DNA from 3 places in the Metabacillus sp. SLBN-84 genome. Region 2 is predicted to be linked to each of the others. Evidence: a T-box and tRNA genes for the amino acid it is inferred to sense, from the RefSeq annotation. Region 2 holds a T-box; the other regions hold tRNA genes.

Region 1 (4,344 bases), on a different contig from region 2:
CGCGTCCAAGCAGTTAGGCCGGGAAGTAGGCAAATCCGCTTCCCATATAAGGCTGAGCTGTGATGGCGAGGGAAATTTAGTACCGAAGTTCCTGATTCCACACTGCCAAGAAAAGCCTCTAGCGAGGTGAGAGGTGCCCGTACCGCAAACCGACACAGGTAGGCGAGGAGAGAATCCTAAGGTGAGCGAGAGAACTCTCGTTAAGGAACTCGGCAAAATGACCCCGTAACTTCGGGAGAAGGGGTGCTTTTTAGGGTGAATAGCCCTGAAAAGCCGCAGTGAATAGGCCCAGGCGACTGTTTAGCAAAAACACAGGTCTCTGCGAAGCCGCAAGGCGAAGTATAGGGGCTGACGCCTGCCCGGTGCTGGAAGGTTAAGGGGAGAGGTTAGCGCAAGCGAAGCTTTGAACCGAAGCCCCAGTAAACGGCGGCCGTAACTATAACGGTCCTAAGGTAGCGAAATTCCTTGTCGGGTAAGTTCCGACCCGCACGAAAGGCGTAACGATCTGGGCACTGTCTCAACGAGAGACTCGGTGAAATTATAGTACCTGTGAAGATGCAGGTTACCCGCGACAGGACGGAAAGACCCCGTGGAGCTTTACTGCAGCCTGATATTGAATTTTGGTACAGCTTGTACAGGATAGGTAGGAGCCTTGGAAACCGGAGCGCCAGCTTCGGTGGAGGCATTGGTGGGATACTACCCTTGCTGTATTGAAATTCTAACCCGCAGCCCTTACCGGGCTGGGAGACAGTGTCAGGCGGGCAGTTTGACTGGGGCGGTCGCCTCCTAAAATGTAACGGAGGCGCCCAAAGGTTCCCTCAGAATGGTTGGAAATCATTCGCAGAGTGTAAAGGCACAAGGGAGCTTGACTGCGAGACCTACAAGTCGAGCAGGGACGAAAGTCGGGCTTAGTGATCCGGTGGTTCCGCATGGAAGGGCCATCGCTCAACGGATAAAAGCTACCCCGGGGATAACAGGCTTATCTCCCCCAAGAGTCCACATCGACGGGGAGGTTTGGCACCTCGATGTCGGCTCATCGCATCCTGGGGCTGTAGTCGGTCCCAAGGGTTGGGCTGTTCGCCCATTAAAGCGGTACGCGAGCTGGGTTCAGAACGTCGTGAGACAGTTCGGTCCCTATCCGTCGTGGGCGCAGGAAATTTGAGAGGAGCTGTCCTTAGTACGAGAGGACCGGGATGGACGCACCGCTGGTGTACCAGTTGTCTTGCCAAAGGCATCGCTGGGTAGCTATGTGCGGAAGGGATAAGTGCTGAAAGCATCTAAGCATGAAGCCCCCCTCAAGATGAGATTTCCCATCACATTTGTGAGTAAGAACCCTGAAAGATGATCAGGTTGATAGGTCTGAGGTGGAAGCGCGGTGACGTGTGGAGCTGACAGATACTAATCGTTCGAGGACTTAACCATAGTCTAACTAAGCGTAAGTTGCACGTGAATCTTGTTATCAAACGTTATTCAGTTTTGAAAGAATAACTTCTTTCAAAAAAAGCTTGAAATCTTCGGATTTCATAGTATAATAATTTTTGTCACTATGTCTGGTGATGATGGCAAAGAGGTCACACCCGTTCCCATGCCGAACACGGAAGTTAAGCTCTTTAGCGCCGATGGTAGTTGGGGGTTTCCCCCTGTGAGAGTAGGACGTTGCCAGGCTTGTGAACAAATCATACTATTATATTATTCCGCAGTAGCTCAGTGGTAGAGCTATCGGCTGTTAACCGATCGGTCGTAGGTTCGAGTCCTACCTGCGGAGCCATGCTTCCATAGCTCAGTCGGTAGAGCACTTCCATGGTAAGGAAGAGGTCATCGGTTCAAGCCCGGTTGGGAGCTTACACTACAATTTCAACTGGCCCGTTGGTCAAGCGGTTAAGACACCGCCCTTTCACGGCGGTAACACGGGTTCGAATCCCGTACGGGTCACCATTGTTTTTTTATGTGAAATACTAAACATTCTTTTCTTCTGGAGGATTAGCTCAGCTGGGAGAGCATCTGCCTTACAAGCAGAGGGTCGGCGGTTCGAGCCCGTCATCCTCCACCATAAGAATTTAATACCTTTACTTTAATGCCGGTGTAGCTCAATTGGTAGAGCAACTGACTTGTAATCAGTAGGTTGGGGGTTCAAGTCCTCTCGCCGGCACCACTGAAATGTGGAGGGGTAGCGAAGTGGCTAAACGCGGCGGACTGTAAATCCGCTCCCTCCGGGTTCGGCGGTTCGAATCCGTCCCCCTCCACCATTTTATTTAAACAAGCGGAAAGTGAATAGAATGTGTCTGGACTGTAAATAATAAGGTTAGTTTACATAAACCTTTTTACGGTCAATTCCAATTTTAAAAAATACATACTTTCATTGGGCTATAGCCAAGCGGTAAGGCAACGGACTTTGACTCCGTCATGCGCTGGTTCGAATCCAGCTAGCCCAGCCATTTTTTTGAACTGTGTGTCTGCGCAGGATTAAAAGAGTGTTTTCATATTGTGCCATTAGCTCAGTCGGTAGAGCATCTGACTTTTAATCAGAGGGTCGAAGGTTCGAGTCCTTCATGGCACACCATTTTTCCTTAATATGCGGGTGTGGCGGAATTGGCAGACGCGCTAGACTTAGGATCTAGTGTCTTTGACGTGGGGGTTCGAGTCCCTTCACCCGCATGATGTTGCGGAAGTAGTTCAGTGGTAGAACACCACCTTGCCAAGGTGGGGGTCGCGGGTTCGAATCCCGTCTTCCGCTCCATATTCGGGGCCTTAGCTCAGCTGGGAGAGCGCCTGCCTTGCACGCAGGAGGTCAGCGGTTCGATCCCGCTAGGCTCCATCTTTAAACCTAAGACTATATAGTCTTAGGTTTTTTTGTTTTCCAGAAATGCTGATTGAAGGATAGAGTGCTGCAAACTGGACAGATGCGTTTATGGGCATTCTTTTTAACAGAAAACTCTGTATATATATACACGATTTTGTCGAGTTGAGTCATCTCCCCTTTTGAACGTACAATAGAGGCACAGGCTTCTACTAAGGGGGATGATTGTAATGAAAGAAAGAATATCAATTATTGGAGTACCAATGGATCTTGGACAAATGCGCCGCGGTGTCGATATGGGTCCAAGTGCGATTCGATATGCCGGTGTTGTTGAGAGATTGGAAGGGCTCAGCTATGAGATTGAAGATAAAGGCGATATTGAGATTGGACGTGCGAACAGAGAAGAAGAAGCAGCCAATAATCTAAGAAATTTGAAAGCGGTGTCAGAAGCCAGTGTGAAGCTTTCAGAACAGGTGGATGAAGCAATCAAATCGGGTGCCTTTCCTCTTGTTTTCGGCGGAGACCACAGCATTGCGATCGGAACGCTTGCAGGGGTTTCGAAGCACTATGAGAATCTCGGAGTCATCTGGTACGATGCCCATGGCGATTTAAATACCGGAGAAACGTCACCATCAGGCAATATTCATGGGATGCCTCTTGCTGTCAGCATCGGAATCGGAGATGAGACACTTACGAGAATTGGAGGCTATACTCCTAAAGTGAAGCCCGAGAACATTGTAATCATTGGTGCGAGATCTCTTGATCAGGGTGAAAAAGAGCTGATTAAGGAAAAAGGGATTAAAGTATATACCATGCATGAAATTGACCGTCTGGGCATGACAAAGGTGATGGAGGAAACCATCGAGTATTTGAAGGAGCGTACAGATGGAGTTCATCTTTCATTGGACCTTGACGGGCTTGACCCTCATGATGCACCGGGTGTCGGAACACCTGTTATTGGCGGCATCAGCTACAGGGAAAGTCATCTTGCTATGGAAATGCTTGCAGAATCAGAGATTATCACCTCAGCAGAGTTTGTTGAAGTAAATCCGATTCTGGATGAAAAAAATAAAACCGCAACAGTAGCTGTTGCTTTAATGGGCTCTTTATTCGGAGAAAAGCTCAAATAATAATGGGGACAAAAGGCATAGCCGATTGAGGCTATGCCTTTCCATTTTCGTGGGAATCTTTTAAGATAGATTTAAGATAAACCTCCTCAAAAGCCATCTACAGGACACCTAAAATTTGTTAAACTATTTTTATGTGAAAAAAAATGAAACCTTTTATTCGGCTTATACGTAATAAGGGGAATCCGCGATTTGTGCGGAGGTAAGGGGTATCATGGAGACGATCGTAAAAAACAGGATTAAACAAGTGAAAAAAGGCGACCAGAATGCATTTGCCGAAATAGTAGATCTGTATAAGGACAAGATTTATCAGCTTTGCTACCGCATGCTTGGGAATTCTCATGAGGCTGAGGATATTGCTCAGGAAGCGTTTATACGGGCATACGTCAATATTCACAGCTACGATATGGATAAAAAGTT
Region 2 (4,344 bases):
GGGAATAATGCAAATGAAGGATCCACCGGTTTACCAATCAGCTGCGAAAACAGTTCCTGAACTTCTTGGGGAGTACGGTAACCTCCGTTTAACTCAGCCGCTATCTTCATGGCTTCTTGAGAAAATGTGTGCATAAGCTGATGCATCTCTGAATGTCCCTCCACCGCTTCTCCCCTGTTTAAGTGCGCCAGAAAATCATGAATGTCCATTATAATCCTCCCTGTCAATACGTTTGAATACGCTCATTTACGACTTCTTATTTCTCCCCTGCAGTCTCCATGTTATTCCTTATAGTTAACTCTAGGTCAAGAGTAAAGATAGAGCTGCACTGAACAATTAAATGACTTTTTTGACACGCAAAACAGCTCGTGATACGATTCAATTCACAAATCTCAAGTTAACTGCAATTTTAAATTTATACTGGAGGAGATGAAGCATGAATACATATTCCATTGGAGAAGCAGCAAAGGAATTAAACCTTACCGTATATACTTTGCGCTATTATGATAAAGAAGGCCTGATGCCTTTTGTAGAACGGACACCCAGCGGTACAAGAGTGTTTAAGGAATCAGATATAGAAGCTTTAAGAATTATTGAATGCCTGAAATCCACTGGAATGCCCATAAAAGAAATCAAAGCATTTATAGATTGGTGTTCTGAGGGAGATTCTACATTAAAACAGAGGTATGAAATGTTTATGGAACGTAAGGCAAGTGTAGAGGCTCAAATGGAAGAACTGAAAAAGACGATGGAAATCATTCATCATAAATGCTGGTATTACAAGACTGCGATGGACGCCGGAACAGAGAATATTCATAAACAGAACGTCTAGGTTTGCCTGAGACCTGCCTTTATTTTATCTTTAAAAAGATGGAAAAAAGCCAGGTTTTGTTTCTTTGTTTCGCCACCCGTTTTTCTATAACTACGCATAATTTACTCGTTTTCCCTTCACACCGGCGGACAAAATATTTTCTATTTTAAAGATCCTCACCTGCTGCTTTGAAAAACAGTACGCCTTCACATAGCTGCCGCGTATCTCCCTCACAGCGATTGTTCTCTGGGACAAAGCTCCTTTTTCAGAAAGATAAATAATTTCAATCGGAAGCTTTTGATTCATCGACCTCTCAACTAATCCGTTCATACTGTCAGCTCCTTTTCTCTCCCTTCATTATATGCAAACATATGTTCGTTTACAACTTGTTGGGAGAGGATTTGGAGTGTAAATTTTGGAAAGAAAAAAAGCCCCTATAAAATAGAGGCTTTCCCATATTACTTATACTGAATCAGCGTGTACTTCTTCTTCCCTCTGCGGATGACGGTGAACTTGTCGTCAATGCGGTCTTCGGCTCCAAGAACTTTGTCTGTTTCCTGAACACGTTCGCCGTTAATGTAAACCGCTCCGTTTGATACGTCTTCTCTCGCCTGGCGTTTTGAAGGAGAAATTTTGGCATTGACTAAAAGGTCAATCAGGCCGATTTCGTTCTCTTCTACTGTAAAGGCAGGAACGTCTTTGAAGCCCTGTTCGATTTCGTCGCCAGTCAGCTCTTTAATGTTGCCGCTGAAAAGTGCCTGTGAGATTTTAATCGCCTGTTCGAGTGATTTCTCACCATGGACAAGCTTTGTCATTTCTTCAGCGAGTGCTTTTTGTGCCGCACGTTTTTCCGGCGCATCTGTCAGTTGCTGCTCCAGTGAACCGATTTCTTCATGAGAAAGGAATGTGAAGAATTTGATGTATTTCATAACATCGCGGTCGTCTGTGTTGATCCAGAACTGGTAGAATTCGTAAGGAGTTGTCTTTTCTTTATCAAGCCAGATCGCGCCGCCTTCTGTTTTGCCGAATTTTGTGCCGTCTGATTTTGTTACAAGCGGTACAGTTAAACCGAATGCTTTTGCATTTTCTTCTGATTTGCGGATCAGCTCAAGACCTGCTGTAATGTTGCCCCACTGATCGCTTCCTCCAACCTGTAGTCTGCAGCCTTCTGTTCTGTACAGGTTCAAGAAGTCGTATGATTGCAGGATCATGTAGCTGAACTCTGTGTAAGAGATGCCGGATTCGATTCTTGATGCAACCGTATCTTTAGCAAGCATGTAGTTAATGCCGAAGTTTTTGCCCACATCTCTCAGGAACGTAATCAGATCCATTGAACCGATCCAGTCGAAGTTGTTTGCAAGAACGGCAGGATTTTTGCCTGAAGGATCAAAATCAAGGAAACGTGACAGCTGGTTTTTAATTTTATCTGACCATTCTTTGACGATATCAGATGTATTCAGCGTACGTTCTGCTTTTTTGCCGGACGGATCTCCAATCATCCCTGTTGCTCCCCCTACGAGGGCAATCGGACGGTGTCCTGCCTGCTGGAAGCGGCGAAGCGTTAAGATTGGAAGCAGATGGCCGATATGCAGACTGTCTGCCGTCGGGTCAAATCCTGTATATAATTTAACAGACTCCTCTTCAAGCACCTTTTTCAGGCCTTCTTCGTCTGTCATTTGATTAATTAATCCTCTGAACTGAAGATCTTTGAGCAATTCACTCATTTTGCTTCTCTCCTTTTTCATAAAATACAAAAACGCCCCTTCATAAAATGAAGGGGCGTGGAATACGCGGTACCACCCTGCTTTGGGAAGCATGCTTCCCGTCTCGAAAAGATAACGGCCTTTAACCGTCTTCCGCTAATTGGCAGATCTGCCGTTCACAAAAGAAGCTCCTGGAGGTAATTCATGATCCATCTTTGTGCTGATTTGCATCGACCATCAGCTTTCTGAGACAGGGAGATGTTCACTACTTCTTCCAATCAAAGCAATAAAATAATAATAAATCTTTTTTACCACAACTCAGCATGACTTGTCAAACGATCCGCCCCGATTTGACAAGATCATACAAAAGAACCGTTTTTATATGATATAATGAAGTGATTGTATAGGGGGATGATACGCTCATGGATAAACTTAGAACGTGGTACAGAAAATGGATGCCTTACAAACATAGAACAATTAAAGGGTTTAACATTACATATGGAGTCATCTGGAACCTGGTGCTTGTGTTTATTGTAATCGGTTTACTGACGGCTTCTTTCGGTGCGGGCGTAGGAGCAGGGTATTTTGCTTCTCTCGTAAAAGATGAACCTCTCCGCACATACAATTCAATGAAAAAAGACATTTACAACTATGAAGAAACCTCACAGGTTTATTTTTCGGATAATGTTTACCTCGGCAAGCTTCAGGCAGATATTGAAAGGCAGGAAGTAAAGCTAGCGGATATTTCGGATCATGTGAAAAATGCCGTAATTGCGACAGAAGATGAATTTTTCTATAAGCATGATGGCGTTGTTCCTAAAGCCATTATGCGCGCCCTTTTTCAGGAAGCAACCAACTCGGCTAACCGCTCAGGCGGAAGCACGCTGACACAGCAGCTAATCAAAAATCAGATCCTGACCGATGAAGTTTCTTTTGACCGAAAAGCAAAAGAAATTCTGCTAGCCCTCAGACTTGAACGTTTTTTTGAAAAAGAAGAGATTCTTGAAGCTTACTTGAATGTAGCGGATCTTGGAAGAAATGCATCAGGCAGAAATGTCGCGGGAGTACAGGCAGCTGCTCAAGGCATTTTTGGAGTCGATGCAAAAGACCTGTCCCTTCCTCAGGCTGCGTTTATTGCGGGACTTCCGCAAAGCCCGTTTGGCTATACTCCGTTTACAAACAGAGGGGAAATTAAAGGAAATCTTGATGCGGGAACATCAAGAATGAAAACCGTTCTGCGCCGCATGCATGACAAAGGCTTTATTACCCAGCAGGAATTCCAAGAAGCAAGCAAATTCGACCTCAGAAAAAGCTTAACAGCCGCAAAACCCTCATCAGTTGATGAATATCCTTGGCTCACCTACGAAATCGAAGAACGCGCGAGAGATATTCTTCTTGCCCAGCTCGCGGAAAAAGACGGCCGTAAACTCGATGAATTAAAGCAAAATAAAGAACTCTATGCCGAATACAAGGTTTTAGCTGACAGAAATCTAAGACAAAACGGCTACAAGATTCACACCACTGTCAATAAAACGATGTATGATAAAATGAATGCCATTGCCAAATCCTATGAATATTACGGCAACAGCAAACCAGAATACAAGATTGATAAAGAAACAGGCAAAAAGATTCAGGTACAGGAACCGGTAGAAGTCGGCGCTGTATTAATTGAGAACAAAACCGGAAAGATCCTCAGCTTTGTCGGGGGAAGGGATCACAATGTTTCAGAGACGAATCATGCGACAGATTCGTACCGGTCAAATGGTTCAACGATGAAGCCTCTCCTTGCCTATGCCCCTGCCATGGAAGTCGGAAAACTTCAGCCTGGTT
Region 3 (4,344 bases), 2.5 Mb from region 2:
TTTATTTTGGAGTTTTTTAATATGACTCTTCACAGTTTCTATATATTCTTGGTCAATATTAATCAGATTTTTCTCCAGAACATATTTAATATTTGTAATATCAAAAGGAAAATTCAATTCAGGAACTAACCCAAACTTATTAATTGCTTGTATATCTTTTTGTTTCATCGAGATTTCGAGTTCTTTCTTTTTTATATCTATTTTCTTATCAATATGAATATCTGGTTTTAATTTTAAAAATTCTTTAATGGTATGAATCTTTATATGCTTAACTATTTTTAATTCTAAACTCTGTAACTGTTCCTTGTGTTTTGTAATATCATTTTTTATTACTTTTATTTCTTCTGCTAATTGAACTCCCGATTCTCCAATTACAAATTGGTGCAAGTTTTTTTTGTGCGATATAGAGGTTTCAAAACCTGAATATATATTATTATTAATAAAAAAAGTATCAAAAATTTCAATGGTAGGCATTCTTCTATTCCATTTATTTTTTTTGAATACATGCTCTACTTCTGATAGTAATTTAACTTCCTGATCTTCATTAAAACCAATTGTTTTTCTACTAGTTATAACTTTGGGTTTACCTGTTTCTAAGGACTTTAAGATAGCTGTTAGAGTGGTTTTGCCACTTCCATTATTAGCATAGATAACGTTTAACTTTTCAAAGAAAGAGTTTATTTTCATATCACTGGCACTAAAATTGCTATATCTTCCAACACCTCTGATTTTAATAATCTTTTTAATCAAATAAATCCCCCTCATACGAACTTAATTCTAACCTTAGTCTACCATTAATTGGATTACTCAAGACTATACTTTCATTTAAAATATATATTCTATTGTAAACGACAACTTGGGGAAATTAAGCACCTAATTTATATTCGAAATTGTTAATACGTTACTTTTCCTAGCAATTTCACACGAACTTTCTCGTGCAAATTAGAAAATTTAACCCTTTTAAAATAACAAAAAAAGACTTCCTAACATATAGTTAGAAAGCCTTTAAATTCAATGTTTTTTAGATACCGGTGGTCGGGGTCGAACCGACACTCCAGAGGAACACGATTTTGAGTCGTGCGCGTCTGCCAATTCCGCCACACCGGCAAATTGATCATTTTTCGAACTGGATACTGGTTGATGCCGAGGACCGGAATCGAACCGGTACGGTAGTCACCTACCGCAGGATTTTAAGTCCTGTGCGTCTGCCAGTTCCGCCACCCCGGCTAAGGGTGAGTTCATAAAAATTGGAGGCGACACCCGGATTTGAACCGGGGATAAAGGTTTTGCAGACCTCTGCCTTACCACTTGGCTATGCCGCCTTAAGATTCTGGAGCGGAAGACGGGATTCGAACCCGCGACCCCCACCTTGGCAAGGTGGTGTTCTACCACTGAACTACTTCCGCACTCGCTGTAATTGTATCTTATGCAGCTGGTGCACAAAGATGACTGTTAAAGTGAAAATGGCTGGGCTAGCTGGATTCGAACCAGCGCATGACGGAGTCAAAGTCCGTTGCCTTACCGCTTGGCTATAGCCCAAAACAAAAATAAAAACCCTATTAAGTAAAAAGGGGCGACTGATGGGAATCGAACCCACGAATGCCAGAGCCACAATCTGGTGCGTTAACCACTTCGCCACAGCCGCCATTATACTATATAAGATTAATTAAATTGGCAGGGGTAGTAGGACTCGAACCCACACCGGAGGTTTTGGAGACCTCTGTTCTACCTTTAAACTATACCCCTGTATTCTTTTTTAAAAATGGTGGAGGGGGACGGATTCGAACCGCCGAACCCTGAGGGAGCGGATTTACAGTCCGCCGCGTTTAGCCACTTCGCTACCCCTCCACATTTCAGTGGTGCCGGCAAGAGGACTTGAACCCCCAACCTACTGATTACAAGTCAGTTGCTCTACCAATTGAGCTACACCGGCATATAAGTGTAAATGGTGGCTTGGGACGGAATCGAACCGCCGACACAAGGATTTTCAGTCCTTTGCTCTACCGACTGAGCTACCAAGCCTTTATAAAAATGGCGGTCCCGACCGGGATCGAACCGGCGATCTCCTGCGTGACAGGCAGGCATGTTAACCGCTACACCACGGGACCATTTGGTTGCGGGGACAGGATTTGAACCTGCGACCTTCGGGTTATGAGCCCGACGAGCTACCAGACTGCTCCACCCCGCGATAATAATAAGGTAATCTTTTTCGTCCCGATAAGTTGGTGTTAAACCTGCTTGACCGTTACGCTGCTGCTTTAAATTTTCATGGTGGAGGATGACGGGCTCGAACCGCCGACCCTCTGCTTGTAAGGCAGATGCTCTCCCAGCTGAGCTAATCCTCCGCAGCGAAAATATGTTGGTGACCCGTACGGGATTCGAACCCGTGTTACCGCCGTGAAAGGGCGGTGTCTTAACCGCTTGACCAACGGGCCATAAAGTTGTGGCGGAGAGCAAGGGATTCGAACCCTTGAGACGGGTTACCGCCTACACGATTTCCAATCGTGCTCCTTCGGCCACTCGGACAGCTCTCCAAAATGGCTCCGCAGGTAGGACTCGAACCTACGACCGATCGGTTAACAGCCGATAGCTCTACCACTGAGCTACTGCGGAATAATAATTTTCACCAGCCTGGCAACGTCCTACTCTCACAGGGGGAAACCCCCAACTACCATCGGCGCTAAAGAGCTTAACTTCCGTGTTCGGCATGGGAACGGGTGTGACCTCTTTGCCATCATCACCAGACATAGTGACAAAAATTATTATACTATGAAATCCGAAGATTTCAAGCTTTTTTTGAAAGAAGTTATTCTTTCAAAACTGAATAACGTTTGATAACAAGATTCACGTGCAATTCACGCTTAGTTAGACTGTGGTTAAGTCCTCGAACGATTAGTATCTGTCAGCTCCACACGTCACCGCGCTTCCACCTCAGACCTATCAACCTGATCATCTTTCAGGGTTCTTACTCACAAATGTGATGGGAAATCTCATCTTGAGGGGGGCTTCATGCTTAGATGCTTTCAGCACTTATCCCTTCCGCACATAGCTACCCAGCGATGCCTTTGGCAAGACAACTGGTACACCAGCGGTGCGTCCATCCCGGTCCTCTCGTACTAAGGACAGCTCCTCTCAAATTTCCTGCGCCCACGACGGATAGGGACCGAACTGTCTCACGACGTTCTGAACCCAGCTCGCGTACCGCTTTAATGGGCGAACAGCCCAACCCTTGGGACCGACTACAGCCCCAGGATGCGATGAGCCGACATCGAGGTGCCAAACCTCCCCGTCGATGTGGACTCTTGGGGGAGATAAGCCTGTTATCCCCGGGGTAGCTTTTATCCGTTGAGCGATGGCCCTTCCATGCGGAACCACCGGATCACTAAGCCCGACTTTCGTCCCTGCTCGACTTGTAGGTCTCGCAGTCAAGCTCCCTTGTGCCTTTACACTCTGCGAATGATTTCCAACCATTCTGAGGGAACCTTTGGGCGCCTCCGTTACATTTTAGGAGGCGACCGCCCCAGTCAAACTGCCCGCCTGACACTGTCTCCCAGCCCGGTAAGGGCTGCGGGTTAGAATTTCAATACAGCAAGGGTAGTATCCCACCAATGCCTCCACCGAAGCTGGCGCTCCGGTTTCCAAGGCTCCTACCTATCCTGTACAAGCTGTACCAAAATTCAATATCAGGCTGCAGTAAAGCTCCACGGGGTCTTTCCGTCCTGTCGCGGGTAACCTGCATCTTCACAGGTACTATAATTTCACCGAGTCTCTCGTTGAGACAGTGCCCAGATCGTTACGCCTTTCGTGCGGGTCGGAACTTACCCGACAAGGAATTTCGCTACCTTAGGACCGTTATAGTTACGGCCGCCGTTTACTGGGGCTTCGGTTCAAAGCTTCGCTTGCGCTAACCTCTCCCCTTAACCTTCCAGCACCGGGCAGGCGTCAGCCCCTATACTTCGCCTTGCGGCTTCGCAGAGACCTGTGTTTTTGCTAAACAGTCGCCTGGGCCTATTCACTGCGGCTTTTCAGGGCTATTCACCCTAAAAAGCACCCCTTCTCCCGAAGTTACGGGGTCATTTTGCCGAGTTCCTTAACGAGAGTTCTCTCGCTCACCTTAGGATTCTCTCCTCGCCTACCTGTGTCGGTTTGCGGTACGGGCACCTCTCACCTCGCTAGAGGCTTTTCTTGGCAGTGTGGAATCAGGAACTTCGGTACTAAATTTCCCTCGCCATCACAGCTCAGCCTTATATGGGAAGCGGATTTGCCTACTTCCCGGCCTAACTGCTTGGACGCGCATATCCAGCAGCGCGCTTGCCCTATCCTCCTGCGTCCCCCCATTGCTCA

What was found. The T-box of region 2 lies ahead of tyrS (tyrosine--tRNA ligase). A T-box ahead of a tRNA ligase gene usually reads a tRNA of that ligase, here a tRNA-Tyr.
Region 1: it has a tRNA-Tyr gene. The T-box ahead of tyrS (tyrosine--tRNA ligase) is inferred to sense a tRNA for this amino acid. The anticodon was not compared.
Region 3: it has a tRNA-Tyr gene. The T-box ahead of tyrS (tyrosine--tRNA ligase) is inferred to sense a tRNA for this amino acid. The anticodon was not compared.

Annotation. Positions count from the first base shown of each region.
Region 1 covers NZ_JBRJIP010000004.1:3,130-7,473, forward strand. The annotation lists rRNA gene RKD52_RS20675 (23S ribosomal RNA) at 1-1,422, shown strand, start outside; rRNA gene rrf (5S ribosomal RNA) at 1,550-1,665, shown strand; tRNA gene RKD52_RS20685 (tRNA-Asn) at 1,694-1,768, shown strand; tRNA gene RKD52_RS20690 (tRNA-Thr) at 1,770-1,842, shown strand; tRNA gene RKD52_RS20695 (tRNA-Glu) at 1,861-1,935, shown strand; tRNA gene RKD52_RS20700 (tRNA-Val) at 1,975-2,050, shown strand; tRNA gene RKD52_RS20705 (tRNA-Thr) at 2,077-2,152, shown strand; tRNA gene RKD52_RS20710 (tRNA-Tyr) at 2,162-2,246, shown strand; tRNA gene RKD52_RS20715 (tRNA-Gln) at 2,361-2,435, shown strand; tRNA gene RKD52_RS20720 (tRNA-Lys) at 2,485-2,560, shown strand; tRNA gene RKD52_RS20725 (tRNA-Leu) at 2,575-2,655, shown strand; tRNA gene RKD52_RS20730 (tRNA-Gly) at 2,663-2,737, shown strand; tRNA gene RKD52_RS20735 (tRNA-Ala) at 2,743-2,815, shown strand; gene rocF (arginase) at 3,028-3,927, shown strand; gene sigW (RNA polymerase sigma factor SigW) at 4,139-4,344, shown strand, end outside.
Region 2 covers NZ_JBRJIP010000001.1:1,143,498-1,147,841, reverse strand. The annotation lists gene RKD52_RS05630 (sugar O-acetyltransferase) at 1-209, opposite strand, end outside; gene RKD52_RS05625 (MerR family transcriptional regulator) at 437-832, shown strand; gene RKD52_RS05620 (hypothetical protein) at 923-1,141, opposite strand; gene tyrS (tyrosine--tRNA ligase) at 1,270-2,535, opposite strand; T-box leader at 2,584-2,805, opposite strand; gene RKD52_RS05610 (transglycosylase domain-containing protein) at 2,937-4,344, shown strand, end outside.
Region 3 covers NZ_JBRJIP010000001.1:3,664,889-3,669,232, forward strand. The annotation lists gene RKD52_RS18470 (AAA family ATPase) at 1-750, opposite strand, end outside; tRNA gene RKD52_RS18475 (tRNA-Leu) at 1,027-1,107, opposite strand; tRNA gene RKD52_RS18480 (tRNA-Leu) at 1,142-1,227, opposite strand; tRNA gene RKD52_RS18485 (tRNA-Cys) at 1,249-1,322, opposite strand; tRNA gene RKD52_RS18490 (tRNA-Gly) at 1,332-1,406, opposite strand; tRNA gene RKD52_RS18495 (tRNA-Gln) at 1,465-1,539, opposite strand; tRNA gene RKD52_RS18500 (tRNA-His) at 1,573-1,645, opposite strand; tRNA gene RKD52_RS18505 (tRNA-Trp) at 1,673-1,746, opposite strand; tRNA gene RKD52_RS18510 (tRNA-Tyr) at 1,764-1,848, opposite strand; tRNA gene RKD52_RS18515 (tRNA-Thr) at 1,858-1,933, opposite strand; tRNA gene RKD52_RS18520 (tRNA-Phe) at 1,947-2,022, opposite strand; tRNA gene RKD52_RS18525 (tRNA-Asp) at 2,033-2,108, opposite strand; tRNA gene RKD52_RS18530 (tRNA-Met) at 2,112-2,188, opposite strand; tRNA gene RKD52_RS18535 (tRNA-Val) at 2,270-2,345, opposite strand; tRNA gene RKD52_RS18540 (tRNA-Glu) at 2,361-2,435, opposite strand; tRNA gene RKD52_RS18545 (tRNA-Ser) at 2,445-2,534, opposite strand; tRNA gene RKD52_RS18550 (tRNA-Asn) at 2,539-2,613, opposite strand; rRNA gene rrf (5S ribosomal RNA) at 2,630-2,745, opposite strand; rRNA gene RKD52_RS18560 (23S ribosomal RNA) at 2,873-4,344, opposite strand, start outside.